4 regions of the Saccharopolyspora tripterygii genome follow, and region 3 is predicted to be linked to each of the others. Evidence: riboswitches for the same ligand, from Rfam matches in the RefSeq annotation. Region 3 holds a riboswitch; each other region holds the start of a gene.

Region 1 (4,155 bases), on a different contig from region 3:
CTCCTCACACACCGGGCACGGCGTTCGGTCCGCGTCCCGTCGGCGGCACGGGTCGGCGACGGTGCGGCAGCGCGCCCACCGCAGTCCCGCTGATTCGGCAACCGTCTCCACTTCGGACGGATCGGTGGCGACCGGTACCAGACCGTGCTGCTCGCAGAAGTCGTCGTCGTAGACCGATTCCCAGTACCGGTTCGGCCCGTCCGGGAACACCGCTGCGACGCGGTCGGTTCCGAGTTCGTTGGCGCACCACGCCGCGACCATCGCGGCCGCGCCGGTGCTCCAGCCGCCGGTGACGAAGCACCCCGCGGCCAGTCGCCTGCACGCGTCGGCCGCTTCGGCGGGCCCGACCCAGTGCACCTCGTCGAACTGCCCGTAGGCGACGTTGTCCGGGTGGATGCTGCTGCCCAGACCGCGCATCACGCGACGCCCCGAGGGCTGACCGAACACGCTGGAGCCGGGCGAGTCGACGCCCACGATGCGCACGTCGGGCCACCGCTCCCGCAGCGCGGCGGCGATTCCCGCGCTGTGACCGCCGGTTCCGACGCTGCAGACCACGGCGTCCAGCCGCTCGAACTGCTCGGTGAGCTCGCGGCCCAACGACCGGTACCCGGCGGGGTTGTCCGGGTTGTTGTACTGGTCCGGCCAGTACGCCCCGGGCAGCTCGTCGAGCAGCTCGCGCACGCGTTCCAACCGCGCCCGTTGCCACCCGCCGACCGGGTGCGGCCGGGACACGATCTCCACGCGAGCACCGTGGGCGCGCAACAGGTTTCGGGTCATCGCGTCGAGCTCGCTGTCGGCGACGACGACCACCGGGTGGCCCAGCGCGGCTCCCACATAGGCCAGGCCGATCGCGAGGGTGCCGCTGCTGGACTCGACCACCACCCCGCCCGGCCGAAGCTCACCTCGCGCTCGTGCGCCGCGCAACATCGACAGCGCCGCGCGCGCCTTCATCGTCGCCGGGCCGACGGACTCCAACTTGGCCCAGAAACCGGGGTGCTGCCGGGGGAGCGGCGTGGGCACGCGCAGCACCGGGGTGTTGCCGATGAGGTCGAGCATCGACTCGCACCTGCGGCCACCGGCACTCTCACCGGGGTCCTCGACCACCTTCTGCACGGGGATCACGGGCGACCTCCGTCGTAGAGGTGGATGCCGGTGTCGTCTCCGCTGAGCCAGAAGAAGGGGTACGGCTCCGCCGACAGCGCGGTGATCTCGCGTCCCAGCATCTCCCGGAAGACCGCGCTTCCCGTCTGCGCGAACACCACGAGCGGGAGCTGCCGCAGGTGGCAGCGATCGACGATGTCGTCGAGCGTGCCGTTGCCCAGCACCATTCCCGAGGCCAGCACCGCGTCCGCGCCGTCGATCGCCACCTGGTGGTCGGCGAGGATCTCCTCGCCGAACTCGGTGCGACCGCCCTTGAGATCGCAGGGGACGCAATCGATCCCGCGTTCCCGCAGGGCCGCGAGCAGCGAGTTGACCACGCCGATCACGGCGACGCGGGAACCCTCGGGCACCGGCACCAGTTCCGCGACGGCGCGGGCGCGGGCCATCGACTTCTCCAGCGACGTCCCCGCGGGGATCCGCACCGCGCGCGAACGCGAGTGCTGCGCGTGCGGAACCGCATCCGCCAGGCAGGCGTCGAGCACCGCCACGCGCACCGCCCTGGAAGGGTGGTGCAGCAGTTCGGCGACGTCACCGCCGACGATCTCGCGGACCAGCTCGTCGCCGAGCTCGCCCGGTTCTGCCGCGCAGGAGCCCACCGCGGAGCCGACCCGCACGCTCAACACCGTGTTCACGTAGCCGCTGCGCCTGCCGGAGTGCTGCGCCGCCTGCACCGTCAGGAAGGCGACGGACACCGTCGAGCTCGGTTCGGCGGATCCGCGCAGATCGGTGATCACGCGCTCCAGCGACGTGGGAGTTCCGCGTTCACAGGGGAACTGACCACTCGTCCGCATGGCCTACGCGATTCGGAGCGCGGCGGGCGAACGCCTCATCGGGCCTATCTGCGCGGGGACGACACATCGATCCGGGTGCACCGGGTACCTCCTCCGGGGCTCCGCGACCCCGTTGACTCGGCACGACGGAGCGAGTCTCCTGACTCATGGATCGGCACCTCCCCCCAGCCTTCCCACCGGCTTTCCGGCAGTGGCGCTCGCGGAGTCGACTCCCCATTCACAGTGGCGGGACCGTGCCGGATTCTCACCGGCTTCCTGCGCACCGTCGCATGAATTGTTTTCAACCTTTCAGCCTGCCCGCGCCCAGTCAAGGGACCGCACTGTGATCGTTGTTGCACATTGCTAGCATCAAGGAGCGAAGTCGCTGGTCCAGACGTCGGAGGTGGAGCATGTCACCGCACGAGGCTCTCGTTCGCGGGGAGTACGTGATCAGGCGTGCGCGTCACGAAGACGTCGAGAGCGCGCGAACCTTGATGTTCGACACCTTCTACCGCGTCATGGGCCACGGCTACGTCCCCGAGTGGCACGCCGACGTCATCGACATGCAGCGCGCGTACTTCGAAACCCCGGGCCACGCGCTGTTCGTCGCCGCCCTCGGCGAAGAGGTGGTCGGAACGGCCTCGGTGCGAGCGAGCGGCCCCAAGAGCCCGCCGCATCCACAGTGGATCGCCGAGCGCTACGGAACCCCCACCACGGCACAGATCTTCCGCACCTACGTCCGCGAGGAGCACCAACGAAACGGGCTCGCCCGCGCACTGGTCGAGAAGTCCTGCGAGTTCGTCGCTGAAACCGGGCTCTACGACACGATCTACCTGCACACCAACCCGGCGATCGCAGGTGCGGAACCGTTCTGGCGCAGCGTGGCCAAGGAGGTCTGCGACGCTCGCGGGACCGGCGACTTCAGCCCCACCATCCACTTCGAGATCCCGGTCCCACCACGGGATCTCACCTCCGCCTGAGGCCGGTCAGGCCTCCGGCGGTTCGGTGATGTGCTGCTCGGCCAGGCAGGCGAAGTCGGCCACCAGGCGATTGCGCTCGCCCGCCCTGGTCGCCAGCACGACGTGGCTCGGCTCGACGCCCTCGATGGGGATCGCGACGAGGTCGGGACGCATCCGGGCGGCCGCGCGCACCGTCACCACCACCGCCTGACCGGCGGCGACGACCTCGAACTTCTCCTCCAGCGCGTTGATGTCCGGGCCCTCGGGCGCCTTGCTGCCGTCGGGACGGGGTTCCAGGCGCCAGTACGCGGACCATGCCGGGTCGGCCTCGGGGAAGCGTGGCATCGGCTCGCCGGCGAGATCGTCGAGGGTGACCGACTCCTCACCCGCCAGCCGGTGTTCGCGGGAGACCACCAACGTCCTCGGTTCCTGGTAGAGCAGCGTCACCCGCAGACCGTCGGTGGGGAACGGCAACCGCGCGACGACGGCGTCCACCTCTCGGTCCAGCAGAGCCGCTTGCGGCTGGCTGAACTCGATGTGCCTGGTCCGCACGTCGGCGTCCGGGTGCGCCCGGCGCATCGCCTGGGCGGCCCTGGTGACGATGAGCCCGTTGCCGTAACCGATGACGATCCGGTTCGGCCGAGCGACCGCGCGGGCTTCCGCCGTGGCTCGGGTCGCCGAGCGCAACAGCGACTTGGCGTGCGGCAGGAAGACCTCGCCGGCCTCGGTCAGCGCGGTCCCGCGAGGTGTCCGGTCGAGCAAGCGCGCGCCGAGCTGCTGCTCCAGCCTGCGGATCTGCCGGGACAGCGAGGGCTGGGCGATGCGGAGCTGCTCGGCGGCCCGGCCGAAGTGCCGGTGCTCGGCGACCACGGCGAAGTACCGCACCAAGCGCAGGTCGAGGTCTCCTTCGGTCATGCGCCCAGGGTATCGCCGACGACCAGGCAGCAGGACACCTCTATCGAACTGAACAGCTGTGATGCCTGAATCGCATGACGGATTTCGAAACGGGACTTGGACGCGAGCCGATGGCCGGACGCAGCCTGGAGCGGTCCGAGGAACCCGTCGAGAGGAGCGCACCGTGCGGGTCTTCATCACAGGCGCGACCGGCATGGTCGGCACCGCCGTCGTCCGCGAACTGCACCAGGCCGGGCACGAGGTGCTGGGACTGGCGCGCTCGGACGCCGCGGCGGCGAAGCTGACCGAGGCGGGGGTGGCGGTGCAGCGCGGCTCGCTCACCGATCTCGACAGCCTGCGCGACGGCGCCG
Region 2 (4,155 bases), on a different contig from region 3:
CGCCTCGTCCCACAGCCCGGCCTCCTTGAGGTCGGCCACCAGGTGCGGGTTGACCACGGTGAAGTCGCCGGACATGTTCGACTTGACGAACAGGTTGCGGTACAGCGGCTCGATGGACTGACCGACCCCGCAGATGTTGGCGATCGTCGCGGTGGGCGCGATGGCCATCACGTTGGAGTTGCGCATCCCCTTGTCGCGCACCCGTTCCCGCAGCGACGACCAGTCCAATGTGGTCGTCGTGTCGAGGTCGGCATCGCCGCGCGCGTCGCGGACGAACTCCTGCGAGTCGATCGGCAGGACGCCCTGGCTCCACAGCGATCCGTCGAACGACGCGTAGCGGCCCCGCTCCTCGGCGAGCCGGCTGGACGACTCGATCGCGTGGTAGCCGATCTCCTCCATGCTGCGGTCGGCGAATTCGACCGCAGCGGCCGAGGACATCGGGATCCGCAACTTCTGCAGCGCGTCGGAGAAGCCCATCAGCCCCAGGCCGACCGGGCGGTGCCGCATGTTGGAGCGCTCGGCTTCTGGGATCGTGTAGAAGTTGATGTCGATGACGTTGTCCAGCATCCGGACCGCGGTGCGCACCGTCGCCTTCAGCCGGTCGCGGTCGAGACCGTTGGCCGAGATGTGCCGAGCGAGGTTCACCGATCCCAGGTTGCACACGGCCACCTCGTCGGAGGCGGTGTTGAGCGTGATCTCGGTGCACAGGTTCGACGAGTGCACCACGCCCGCGTGCCGCTGCGGCGAACGCAGGTTGCACGGGTCCTTGAATGTGATCCAGGGGTGGCCGGTCTCGAACAGCATGGTCAGCATCCGGCGCCAGAGGTCCACCGCGCGCACTCGCCGGAACACGCGGATCTCGTCGCGCTCGGCGGCCGCCTCGTACTCCCGGTAGCGCTCGGCGAACTCGGTGCCGTAGAGGTCGTGCAGGTCCGGGGTCTCGTCGGGGGAGAACAGCGTCCACTGCTCGTCGGCCTCGACGCGGCGCAGGAACTCGTCGGGCACCCAGTTCGCGGTGTTCATGTCGTGGGTGCGTCGCCGGTCGTCGCCGGTGTTCTTGCGCAGGTCCAGGAACTCCTCGACATCGATGTGCCAGGTCTCCAGGTACGCGCACACCGCGCCCTTGCGCTTGCCGCCCTGGTTGACCGCCACCGCCGTGTCGTTGGCGATCTTCAGGAACGGCACCACGCCCTGGGACTCGCCGTTGGTGCCGTGGATGTGGGCGCCGATGCCGCGCACCGGGGTCCAGTCGTTGCCGAGGCCGCCGGAGTACTTGGCCAGCAGGGCGTTGTTGCGGTAGGAGCTGAAGATCGACTGCAGATCGTCGTCCACAGTGGTCAGGAAGCAGGACGACAGCTGGGCCCGGGTGGTGCCGGAGTTGAACAGCGTCGGCGTGGAGCACATGAAGTCGAACGACGACAGCAGGCGGTAGAACTCAATGGCGCGCGCGTCCCGGTCGTCCTCGCGCAGCGCGAGCCCCATCGCCACCCGCATGAAGAACGCCTGCGGCAGCTCGAACCGGGTCCCGTCGTGGTGCAGGAAGTACCGGTCGTAGAGGGTCTGCATCCCCAGGAAGTCGAAGGCGAGGTCGCGGTCGGCCTCCAGCGCCGCGCCCAGCCGGGGCAGGTCGAAGCGGGCCAGCTCCGGGTCCAGCCTGCCCAGCTCGATGCCGCGTCGCACGTAGTCGGTGAAGTAGGCGCCGTAGCGGTCGCGCATCTGGTCCTGGTCGGCCTGCTGCGGGGAGCCCGCCAGGTAGCTCAGCGCTTCGCCGCGCAGCTTGTCCAGCAGCAGTCGGGCGGTGACGCCGGCGTAGTTCGGTTCCGACTCGACCAGGGTGCGCGCCGACATGATCAGCGCTTCGCTCAGCTCGGCCGCTCCGATGCCGGGGTAGACGTTGCGCTCGACCTCGGTGAGCACCGCCGACGGGTCCACGTCGGCCAGACCCGCGCAGGCCTGATCAACCACAGTGGACACTCGGCCGCCGGTGAGCGGGATGGGTTCGGACAGTGCGGTGTCGGTCACCGGGACTCTCTCCTCGCGAGCTCGGAAGGCGTGCCCGGAACCGGCGGCGGAGGAGCGCGAGGACGCGACGGCGGCAGCGGCCGGCGCATGTCCGCGTGGACCCTCCCGCGAGGTCCCGGACGGCGCGCACGGGCGTGCGCGCGCCGATGGCAGGTCTTCGGACTCACGGGCGTCCGGTCTCGTACGTGGTGGGGGAAGTTTTCATGAAAACTTCCCTCACCACGAGACAGGTCCTAGTAGCCGTCGCTTCCCGAACCCCAGGGGTCCAGTGCGTCATGACGGCGGTCGTTCCCGTTCACCGCTGCGGGGCAGTCCCGGACTCGCACCGGGTTCCCTGTTGCCACACCGAGCCCGCTCGGACCCGGTGAACCACCAGCGAGCGACACTCTACATCTTGGGGCTGAGGCGAAGTCCAACACCAACATGGGCGTGTCGGAGGGAGAATTGAGTCACCCTCCGAACCACCTCGAAAGGTGTCGGCGGAGGTCCTGCTGCTCGTCGCCGACCCACGCCACGTGGCCGTCCGGGCGCAGCAGCACGGCTGGTGCGTCCAGCTGTTCACCGACGTCGACGACGTGGTCGACCCGGTCCGCCCAGCCCTCGGTCGACAGATCGCCGGTCTGGTCGAGCAGCAGGCCGCGTCCGTCGTGCATCAGCTCGTAGAGGCGCCCGTGCTTGAGCTCGACGTCCCGGATGCGCCTGCCGACCAGGTCGTGCTCCCCGCCGAAGTCGTAGCGCACGTCGAGTGCGATGAGCTTCTCGGTCAGGTGCCGGTTGACCACGTCGAAGTCCATCAGCTCCGATACCAGGCGCCGCACGGCCTGCGCGCCGGGCTCGGTGGACATCAGCTGCATCTGCGCGCGCGTGTTGTCCAGGACTGCGGCCGCCACCGGATGGCGTTCGGCCTGGTAGCTGTCGAGCAGGTCGGCGGGCGCCCACCCGGCGACCTCCGCCGCGAGTTTCCAGCCGAGGTTGAACGCGTCCTGGAGGCCGAGGTTGAGCCCCTGGCCGCCGACCGGCGGGTGGACGTGCGCGGCGTCGCCGGCGAGCAGCACCCGTCCGGAGCGGTAGCGCTCGGCCTGCCGGGTGGCGTCGCCGAAGCGGGCCAGGCGGCGAGGGGAGTGCGCGCCGAAGTCGGTGCCCGCGACGGCCCTCAGCTGACGGGAGAGCTCGTCGAGGGTCGGCGGCGTTCCGCGGTCGTCGGCGACGCCCGCGGCGGGCACGACGACCCGGCACCACTCGCCGTCGAGGGGGCCGATGCCGAAGCGCTTCTGGGTCTGGCGCACCTCGCCGGTCACCGCGGCCAGCGTCTCCGGCGACGCGGTCACCTTCAGCTCGGCGAGCAGTGTGTCCACTCTGGACGGTTCGCCGGGGAACCCGATGCCGCACAGCTTGCGCACGGTGCTCCGACCGCCGTCGCAGCCGACGAGGTAGGGCGCACGCAGCCTCGTGCCGTCGGCGAGCTCGGCGGTCACGCCGTCCGCGTCCTGGTCGAGTCCGACCAGTGCGCAGCCTCTCCTGACCTCGACCTCGAGCTCGGAGGCACGCTCGGCCAGCAGGCGCTCGGTCGTGGGCTGGGGGATGCCCAGCACGTAGCCGTGCGCGGTGTCCAGGCGCTCGGGCGCGGGCTTGGAGATGGCGGCGAAGAAGCCGCCGAGGGGGTGCTTGGTCCCTTCGGCCAGGAACCGCTCCAGCAGTCCTCGCTGGTCCAGCACCTCGATGCTGCGCACGTGCAGTCCGAGCGAGCGCACGAAGTCGTTCGGCTCGTCGGCCTCCTCCAGCACCAGCACCCGCACCCCGTGCAGCCGCAGCTCAGCGGCCAGCATCAACCCGGTCGGTCCTGCACCGGCGATGATCACGTCAGTCATGAATCCCCCGTCCAGCCGCGCTGCGGATGCTCGTCATCGCAGGTCACGGCATGTGTGCAGAGGATTGTGCGCCACACCCCGGCCCTTGCCGCAAGCCCCGGTCTGCGCTATACGTTGAGAGTGGCGGGGAGAACTCTCACTCCGCACCAGTTCACCGCTCCTCATCAGAGCACCACCTTGGGTCTGTTGATGCCCGGTGCTGCCGAGTCCGCCGCTCTTCGGCTTCCGCGGATCCGACCAAGTTATTCGGTTCGGCGCACGACGA
Region 3 (4,155 bases):
GGAGCAGCCGAGCACGCCCCACGCCACCTGCTGGTCCATCCCCACTCCTCCGCAGAGTCCGCTCTTGGTCGCAGCGTAGAGGTTTCGCCGACGATCAGGCGGCTCTGCCGCGCCGGGCGAGCAGGACGGCGAAGGCCGGAACTCCGACCAGCGCGGTCATCACGCCGACCGGGACCTCCTGCGGCGCGGCGATGGTGGTCGCCAGGACGTCCACCCACACCAGCAGGATCGCGCCCAGCACCGCGGTGACCGGCAGCAGCGCCCGGTGACGCGGACCCACCAGCAGTCGGGAGGCCTGCGGCAGGACCAGGCCGACGAAACCGATGGCACCCGCAGAGGCGACCAGCGTCGCGGTCAGCAGCGCGGTGGCCACCAGCAGTCCGATCCGCAACCGGTTGACGTTGACGCCCAGCGCGGCCGCGGTGTCGTGGCCCAGCGCGAACGCGTCCAGGGCGCCGGCCCTGGCCAGGCACAGCAGCAGGCAGACCGCGCACACCGCGCCCGAGACCGCCACGTCGTTCCACCGGGCGCCCGACAGCGAGCCCAGCAGCCAGAACAGCACGCCGCGCGTCTGCTCGGCATCGGCCGAGGTGATCACGACGAACGACGTCAGGGCGGAGAACAGCTGCGTGCCCGCGACACCGGCCAGCACCAGATGCGTAGTCGTGCCGCCCGCCAGCGTGCCCAGCATGATCACCAGCGCGAACGCCACCAGGGCCCCGGCGAAGGCGCCCGCGGTCAGCCCGATCGCGCCCGCGCCCAACCCGAGGACCACCACCAGGACGGCACCCGTGGAAGCGCCCGCGGACACGCCCAGCAGGAACGGATCGGCGAGCGGGTTCCGCAGCAGCGACTGCAGCACCGCGCCGCACATCCCCAGTCCCGCACCGCAGATCGCGGCGAGCACCGCGCGCGGTAAGCGCAGCTGCCAGACGATTCCCTGTCCGATCCGCGACACGTCGGTCTCGCCGAGACCCAGCCGCGCTCCCACGACCCCGGCCACGTCGGCCACCGACAGCGGTGCCGGGCCGAGCGTGACCGCCACCGCCATCGACAGGAGCAGCAGCGGGATGCCGCCGAGCACGATCAGCGGAGCGGGCAGGCGTCCAGTCCTCACCGCCGCTCCAGCGCGGCGAGCCGGTCGGCGAGCCGTTCGATGCCGGTGATGGTGCGCATGCTGACGTTCATCTCGGTGCCGGTCATGCCCATCCAGCGGCCCTCGGCGGCAGCGGGCAGCCGTGACACCGCGGGGTCGGTTCGCAGGAAGTGCTGCTTGGCGGCGAGGGAATCGCCTTCGCCGTCGCGGGTCAGGTCGCCGAGCACCAGCAGGTCGGGATCGCGGGCGAGCACGTCCTCCCAGGACACCTGCGGCCACATCGAGCGCACATCGTCGTAGGCGTTGCGCACGCCCAGTGTGCGGGTCATGATCGCCGGAGAGCCCGTCGCGCCTGCCATGTAAGGGGATTCGGTCCGGGCGAACCAGAACAGGACCGAGGTGTCCTGGCTGGGCGCGGCTTTGCGCCGCGCGTTCTCGACGCGCTGCCGCAGCTGCGCCACGAGGTCCTCACCGCGTTGCGGGACGTCGAAGATCATGGCGATCTCGTGCACCTCGCGGTAGATGTCCTCCAGCTCGACCGGCTCGGCCAGCGGCGCTTCCTCGGGCATGCAGTTGGAGGGCGAGAGGTAGGTGGGGACGCCGAGTTCGGCGAAGCGCTCGCGCGAGGCGACGCCCTCGTCGGTGAACACCGCCTGGTACGCGCCCAGCACCACGTCCGGCTCGGTGGCCAGCACCGATTCGAACGACGGGTTGTTGTTGGAAAGCCTCGGGACGCGGGCGTTCTCGTCGGCCAGCGCCGGATCGACCGGGTCGGTCCAGGTCGCGGTGCCGACCATCCGATCGGCCAGGCCCAGGGCGAGCATGATCTCGGTCGTCGACTGGTTCAGGCTCACCGCCCGGCGCGGCGGTTCGGCCACGGAGATCTGCCCGTCGCAGTTGGGCAACGACACCCGGGGTGGAGCGGACTCCGGGGAGGGCGCGGAGCAGGCGGTGATCGCGGTGGCGCAGAGCAGTGTCAAGCCCGTGCGCTTCCAACGTCGTAACACGTGGTGCGGAAATCCTCACCCCAGGCCCGTGCGCGAGACCTGGTCGGCCGATTCCCGGAACCGGGTGCGGTACCGGGGAGCCGGCAGGTCTTCGGGCTCGGGCTCCACCGAGCGAGCCGCCTTCCCGGATCGTGTGCGATCCAGTGGCTCGGGCTCGCTCGTCACCCCTACCGCTGCGCGTCAGCTCCGGCTTCCGACCGGATTCCCATCGGCCACACGTGGCACGACCGGCTCGGCGGTGAGTCTAACCGGGCGCGTGGCGCTCGATCCGAGGGCCGGTCACTGGTGGGTACCGCCGTCGATGCGGATCTCGGTGCCGGTGATGAACGCGCCGTCGTCGGAGGCCAGCATCGCGACCACCCCGGCGACGTGCTCCGGCGGAGCGAATCCGCTGCCCAGCGCGGGGGAGAGCTTGGTGAACAGGTCCCAGTCGGTGTCCTCGGGCAGCTTGTCGGCGGTGGTCTCGGTGATGCCGCTGCGAATCCCGCCGGGCACCAGGGACACCGCGCGCAAGCCCTGCTTGGCGTACTCCAGGGCGATGCTGTGGGTGAACGACTGGATCCCGCCCTTGCTCGCCGCGTAGGCGGCCATGTACGGGTGGGCGAAGTTCGCCGAGGTCGAGCTGAAGTTGATCACCACGCCGCTGCCGGTGGCCAGCAGCGCGGGTAACGCCGCGCGGGTCACCAGGAACGTGCCGGTGAGGTTGACCGCGAGGATCCGGTTCCACAGCTCCAGGGAGCACTCGTGCGTGCGCGCGCTGTGCAACGTCCCCGCGGCGTTGACCAGCACGTCCAGCCCGCCCAGCTGATCGGCCGCTGCGGGGACCGTCGCGTCGACCTCGTCCTCGTCGGAGATGTCCAGCGGCAGGGTTCCCAGCCGGTCGCAGGTGCCCGCGTCGGCGGCGCGCCGTGCCGTCTCCTTCAGCCCTGGCTCGTCGATGTCCGTGGTCAGCACCCGGGCGCCTTCGTCGAGCAGGCGCAGCACGCTCGCCTGGCCGATCCCCGAAGCTCCACCCGTGACGAGCACGCGCTTGCCGTTGAGCCTGTCCATCACCATCGGGTCCTCCCGCACGTCGAAAGCGCCCCGGCGGGGCTCGTGGGGATCAACGCGCGACCACGGCCTGAAGTTGCTCATGAACGAGGCCGGACACCAGCTCCGCCGGCGGACGAATGTGACGAACGTCGATGACGCTGGGGCGTATGGCGGTCTGGACTCCACACGGAGGGTTAGTTAGGTTAGGCGCACTTTAGTAGCTGCGAGGTGTGGAAATGCGCTGGATGCGGACCCTGGGGCTGATCATGGTAGTCCTGCTGGGAATCGCCCTGACCGGTTGCGGTGCGGCCGGTCCCGAGGACAAGCCCGCCGCCGGATCGGCCGACGGGCAGTTCCCGGTGACGATCAAGACCGCGTTCGGTGACGTGACCGTACCGGAGCGTCCGCAGCGCGTCGTCGCGCTCGGCTGGGGCGACGCGGAAACCGCGCTGATGCTCGGGGTTCAACCCGTCGGTGCCGCGGACTGGTTGCCGGTCGGGGGCGACGGGGTCCCGCCGTGGATCCCGGCGGACAAGCGCTACAGCGCGCCGCCGAAGATGCTCGGCACCATGGAGGTCGACATGGAGGCCGTCGCCGCGCTCGAACCGGACCTCATCCTCGACACCCGCGCCAGCGGTGAGAAGGAGCGCTACAACCTGCTCAACCGGCTCGGCGTGCCGGTGGTGAGCATCCCGCCGGGCGGGGAGTCGTACCTGACCACGTGGGACCAGCAGCTCGACATCATCGGCAAGGCGCTGGGCAAGAGCGCCGAGGCGGCGCAGCAGAAGGCCGACCTAGAGGGCAAGTTCCAGCGGGCCGCCGCCGCGAACCCGCAGTTCGCGGGCAAGACCGTGTCGGTCGGCGCGAAGATGGTCAGCTCCTACGGCGCTTACGTCAACGGCGGGTCGCGCCTGGAATTCATGGAGCGCTTGGGATTCCGGCAGTCGCCCGCGGTGCAGGCGTTGGCGGGCGGGAACTTCTTCATCCCCGTCTCGCCGGAACGCATGGACCTGTTCAACG
Region 4 (4,155 bases), on a different contig from region 3:
TCAGCCCACGATCCGGCGCGCTCCGATGTAGTGGCCGTCGCCCTTGATTGAGCGCACGTCGACGAGCTGTCCCTCGGTCGGTGCGTCGACGATTTTCCCGTCGCCGACATACATCCCTACGTGGTGGATCGTCGAGGGATCGCCGCTCCCGTCGTCGTAGAACACGAGGTCGCCGGGCTGGAGCTGGTCCTTGGACACCGACCGGCCAACCGACCACTGGGTGCGGCTGCTCGGTGGGATTGAGATCCCGGCCTGCTTGTAGGCCCACTGGGTCAGCCCCGAACAGTCGAAGGTGGTTGGTCCCTTCGAGCCCCACACGTACTCCGAACCACGCTTGGACAACGCTGCCTGCAGTGCCGCGTTCGCTGCCCCGGGCGGCCCGAGGTACTCGCCATCATCGACGGGGCCTTGCAGGCGTTTCCGATCGGAGTCGTCGAGGTCATTGAGCGCCTGGCGGACGGCTTTAATCTGGCCGTCGAGATCCCTTTTGCGCTGTCGGACTTCGCCGACGAGACGCGCGGCTTCGTCGGTGGCCACTTGGGCACTGGTCTCGGCTTCTTGTGCTTGCTCACGAGCGCGTTGGGCGCGCTGAGTGGCGTCCTTGAATCCGTTGAGCACCTGCTTGTTGTCGCTGGCTAACGCGCCGAGCATGGTGGCCTGGTCGAGGAAATCATCCGGGTTCTTACTGGTCAGCCCAGCAGTGAATTCGTCCACGCGAGTGCCGCGGTAGGCCGAACCGGCAAGGCGGTCGACCTCCCCCTGGAGCTTTCCCTGCTCGCCTCGGGCTTGATCTTCGATCGTCTTAGCTTGTTCGACTGAGGCTTTGGCCTTGGCCAGCTCGGCTTCGTTGGAATCCATGGCCATCTCGGCGTCGCTGAGGTCTTCCTCGGCTTTAGCCGCGTCCGCCCCGAGTTTCTTGTATTCCTCAAGGGGGTCCGAGGGCTGCGCGCCAGCGGGGATCGCGATGGTTCCGGCCATCATGGCAATCGCGGATGCCGCGAGCGCTGCCTTCATCGACTGTTTGAGTCGGTGTGACGCCACGTTTGCGAAAGCCTCCTCTGTCCTGGCAGGACCTTCCGCTTGCGATGAGCGGATCCCACCTCACGGTGTGTCAGCGAGGGCTCCCCGCGGCCCGATCGCGAAAGCTACTGGAAAGATCCGCGAATGTCTACTAACCACGATCGTAGATACGCAGTGGAATTGACCGATCACGCTCTGTTCTGCGCGTAGGAGCTAGGTGAGTCAGCAGCTGGTGAATACATGGACTGATCGGTTCTGTGCGCGCGGGATACTGGGCTCGTGGTTGAGGCCGACGCAAGTGTGAGGCTTTCGGCTGGTAAGCGAAGGTCTTCGGGAGCACGGTGCGGAACGCGTGAGGTCTGCCTGATCAAGCGAGGCATCCCTGATGGCGGTGCGAGGCCCGAACTGCGCCGTCCCGTGGCGTGCCCCGTGCTCCGTGTTCACAACCCGTTCCATGCCCCGGGCCTCGGAAATCGGAACGGGCCACCCGCGTTGTGCGGGCCCTCCTCGTGAAGCAGCCGTTGCTGACTAAGGAACAGCTACCCAGGAGATCGAGGCGCTCCGGCCCTCGGTGCAGGTTCAGGCCGGTGTTGCCGAAGATGCCCGCCACCTTGCTCTCCTTCGCGTACTGCCAGAAGTCCCAGTTGCCAAAGCCGTTGGGGCGTTCATCACGCCTGTCGGCGTGGGGCGTTGTGGAGTGGGCATTCTGTGCAGTAACCAGTGCCGGATCGCCACAACTGGCAGCACGTCCGACGCCGGGACCACAAACTGCTCTGCGTCGCACCGAAGTCGAGCAGATCTGCTCGGCCAGTCTCAGCGCGCAGTTGCACTGCTGTGGCGAGCACGTCACCTCCTGCCCCGTTCGCGGCGAGCCGTCGCAGCACCTCGCCGATCAAGCCGACGGCGTTGCCCCAGTACTGATCGCTGTCGGCTGGTGGGCCGCCGATGGCCGCCAGTCCACGGGTGAGCGGTGCGAGGAAGTGGGAAACGTTGGGCCACCAGGCGTTTGCGCAAGATCGATCACGCAGAACAAGGCCGTGCACCAACCCGTCCGCGTCGACCACAACGGATGCTTCGGCCAGCGAAGGAACAGGCCAGGCGAAGTGGTGTTCGGGGACTGTCGCGCACAGCGCCAGCCACGAAGCCCGAAAAGCCACCAGTACCGTGCCCGCGCGGTGATGTTGAAACCCGGCCAAACGCTGCCAGGCTTGCACGTCGCGCGCCAAGAATCCGTTGGCCTCGTCGCAGTACGATTCCCATGCCACGACGTCGTCGGCGTCGGCGAGGGGGCGTGCCAGCGAGCGAGTGGTCTGGTCCAGAGCGGCTTTTGATGAATCCTGCACCCCGGCATTGGACCTGATGTGCTGGAGAACCGATGCAGTGAGGTTCGTCGCGGGATCGGCTGTTGTGGGCTCGGCGATCTCCTCGTACTCTTCTGCTGCCGCAGTGCACGGGAAGCCGGTGGAATTCCGGCGTGGTCCTCGCCACTGTGACCGGGGAGCGACCCTGATCTCGCCACTGGACACCGCGTCGGTGTCTGGGAAGGCCAGGGGAGCATTGATCCGGAAGCCAGGAGACCGGCTGCGGCAGTGACACCACGTTCCACGAGAGATGGAAGGCAGGTTTTGACATGACCACCGCTGGTCTGCCCGCTGCGCAGCGCATCCACGTTCCCGTCTGGGCTTGGGCCTTGGCCGCGTTCGCGATCGTTGTGCTCTACGTCGTGCTTCAGGAAAACGGTGCGGTGCTCGCGCAGGCGGCGGACACCATCCACGAGTTCACTCACGACGGCCGGCACGCCCTCGGCGTGCCCTGCCACTGAACGGGGACGCTCATGAGCTCGCCGTTCGCCACTTTCCTGCGGCGGGGCTTGCTGGCGGGGCTGCTCGCCGGCCTCACGGCCGCGCTGTTCTCGCTTCTGCTGGTCGAAACCCCGCTCCGCGCTGCGCTCGAGGTCGAGGAGGCACGCTCGCACGCCGCCGGTGAGCACGCCCACGAGGAGTTGTTCAGCCGCCCAACCCAGGTGGTCGGCGGCATGGTCGCCGCGCTTGTCGTCGGGTTGGCGATCGGGACGATCTTCGCGGTCGTGTTCGCCCACAACCGACACCGGCTGCCCGCGCGAACCGACTTCGGACGGAGCCTCCAGCTCGCTGCGTCCGGGTTTCTCGCCGTGTCGCTGCTACCGGCGCTGAAATATCCTGCGAACCCACCGGGAGTGGGGGACGGGGAAACGGTCACTTTCCGTACTGTCGCGTACTTTTCGCTGATCGTGGCGGGTATCGCGATCCTGCACGCGGTCGGCTACCTGCACCGGTACCTGGCTGTTCACGGATGGTCACCGGCGCGTCGCAGTACTGCGGCAGCTGCCGGAGGAATCGTGTTGACCGGTCTCGTCCTATGGGCTTGGCCGTCGAACCCGGATCCCGTACCCCCGGACGTGCCCGCTGCGTTGCTGTGGCGCTTCCGCTTGTCCTCACTCGCTGAACTCGCCGGAATGTGGACGGTCCTCGGTTTCGCCTTCGGCCTGCTCAACGAGCCCCGAAAACAACGACCGACCACGACAGCCTCGCCGGCAACGGCACCATAGCGACGGGTACCCCGCCCGGTCTTCTCCCAAGGTCGGGCGGGTGTTTCCACTTGTCGCCAGTGCGATTCGGGGTGCCGACAGGTATTCGCGATCGGTTGGGGTCGCGACGACTACTGATCACGTCCCACGACGTGCACGACAAAGCGCAGCAACAGCCAATAGCAGAGTGAACAGGGTACCTGCGCTCAGGTTGGTCGGCCGGCAGGTGTTTGGGGTGACTTAAGAGCAACGCCGTCGAAGGGGCCGCTTGCGGCCAGGCTGGCATGCGCTGTGCGGGTAGTAGAAATGGTCCGATGCCGGGGGTTACGAGCGTGCATACCATCGCTCCGTGAAAGAGTTCACATTTGCTGCATTGTTGTGGTCGGAGTGCGGTTGCGGAAGCCGATGGGTCACCGTCGCTCCTCGTGGTCGCAGGAGAACACGCTGTACTCGAACCTGGATCATCCGCTCGCGCTTGCTCATCGGCCTGCTCGCCGGTGGTGTTTCATGTGCCGCAGTCCAGGGCGGACTGCTCGCGGGCTTGATCACCCGCCAGCATCGCAACGCCG

The links. Region 3 has a riboswitch for cobalamin ahead of ACYVF3_RS23255 (ABC transporter substrate-binding protein). Riboswitches for the same ligand answer to the same signal wherever they lie in the genome.
Region 1: another riboswitch for cobalamin. It lies ahead of ACYVF3_RS23595 (Rossmann-like domain-containing protein); the one in region 3 lies ahead of ACYVF3_RS23255 (ABC transporter substrate-binding protein).
Region 2: another riboswitch for cobalamin. It lies ahead of ACYVF3_RS26030 (ribonucleoside-diphosphate reductase subunit alpha); the one in region 3 lies ahead of ACYVF3_RS23255 (ABC transporter substrate-binding protein).
Region 4: another riboswitch for cobalamin. It lies ahead of ACYVF3_RS15965 (CbtB domain-containing protein); the one in region 3 lies ahead of ACYVF3_RS23255 (ABC transporter substrate-binding protein).

The regions. Positions count from the first base shown of each region.
Region 1 covers NZ_BAAGZP010000030.1:154,695-158,849, forward strand. The annotation lists gene ACYVF3_RS23590 (PLP-dependent cysteine synthase family protein) at 1-1,122, opposite strand, end outside; gene ACYVF3_RS23595 (Rossmann-like domain-containing protein) at 1,119-1,895, opposite strand; cobalamin riboswitch at 2,065-2,287, opposite strand; gene ACYVF3_RS23600 (GNAT family N-acetyltransferase) at 2,342-2,911, shown strand; gene ACYVF3_RS23605 (LysR family transcriptional regulator) at 2,918-3,805, opposite strand; gene ACYVF3_RS23610 (SDR family oxidoreductase) at 3,969-4,155, shown strand, end outside.
Region 2 covers NZ_BAAGZP010000036.1:205,898-210,052, reverse strand. The annotation lists gene ACYVF3_RS26030 (ribonucleoside-diphosphate reductase subunit alpha) at 1-2,022, opposite strand, end outside; cobalamin riboswitch at 2,154-2,411, opposite strand; gene rox (rifampin monooxygenase) at 2,472-3,890, opposite strand.
Region 3 covers NZ_BAAGZP010000029.1:349,207-353,361, reverse strand. The annotation lists gene ACYVF3_RS23265 (Gfo/Idh/MocA family protein) at 1-39, opposite strand, end outside; gene ACYVF3_RS23260 (FecCD family ABC transporter permease) at 95-1,117, opposite strand; gene ACYVF3_RS23255 (ABC transporter substrate-binding protein) at 1,114-2,103, opposite strand; cobalamin riboswitch at 2,169-2,350, opposite strand; gene ACYVF3_RS23250 (SDR family NAD(P)-dependent oxidoreductase) at 2,383-3,153, opposite strand; gene ACYVF3_RS23245 (iron-siderophore ABC transporter substrate-binding protein) at 3,372-4,155, shown strand, end outside.
Region 4 covers NZ_BAAGZP010000020.1:13,027-17,181, forward strand. The annotation lists gene ACYVF3_RS15955 (C40 family peptidase) at 1-1,014, opposite strand; gene ACYVF3_RS15960 (hypothetical protein) at 1,689-2,363, opposite strand; cobalamin riboswitch at 2,448-2,620, shown strand; gene ACYVF3_RS15965 (CbtB domain-containing protein) at 2,651-2,842, shown strand; gene ACYVF3_RS15970 (CbtA family protein) at 2,855-3,607, shown strand; gene ACYVF3_RS15975 (urease accessory protein UreH domain-containing protein) at 3,936-4,155, shown strand, end outside.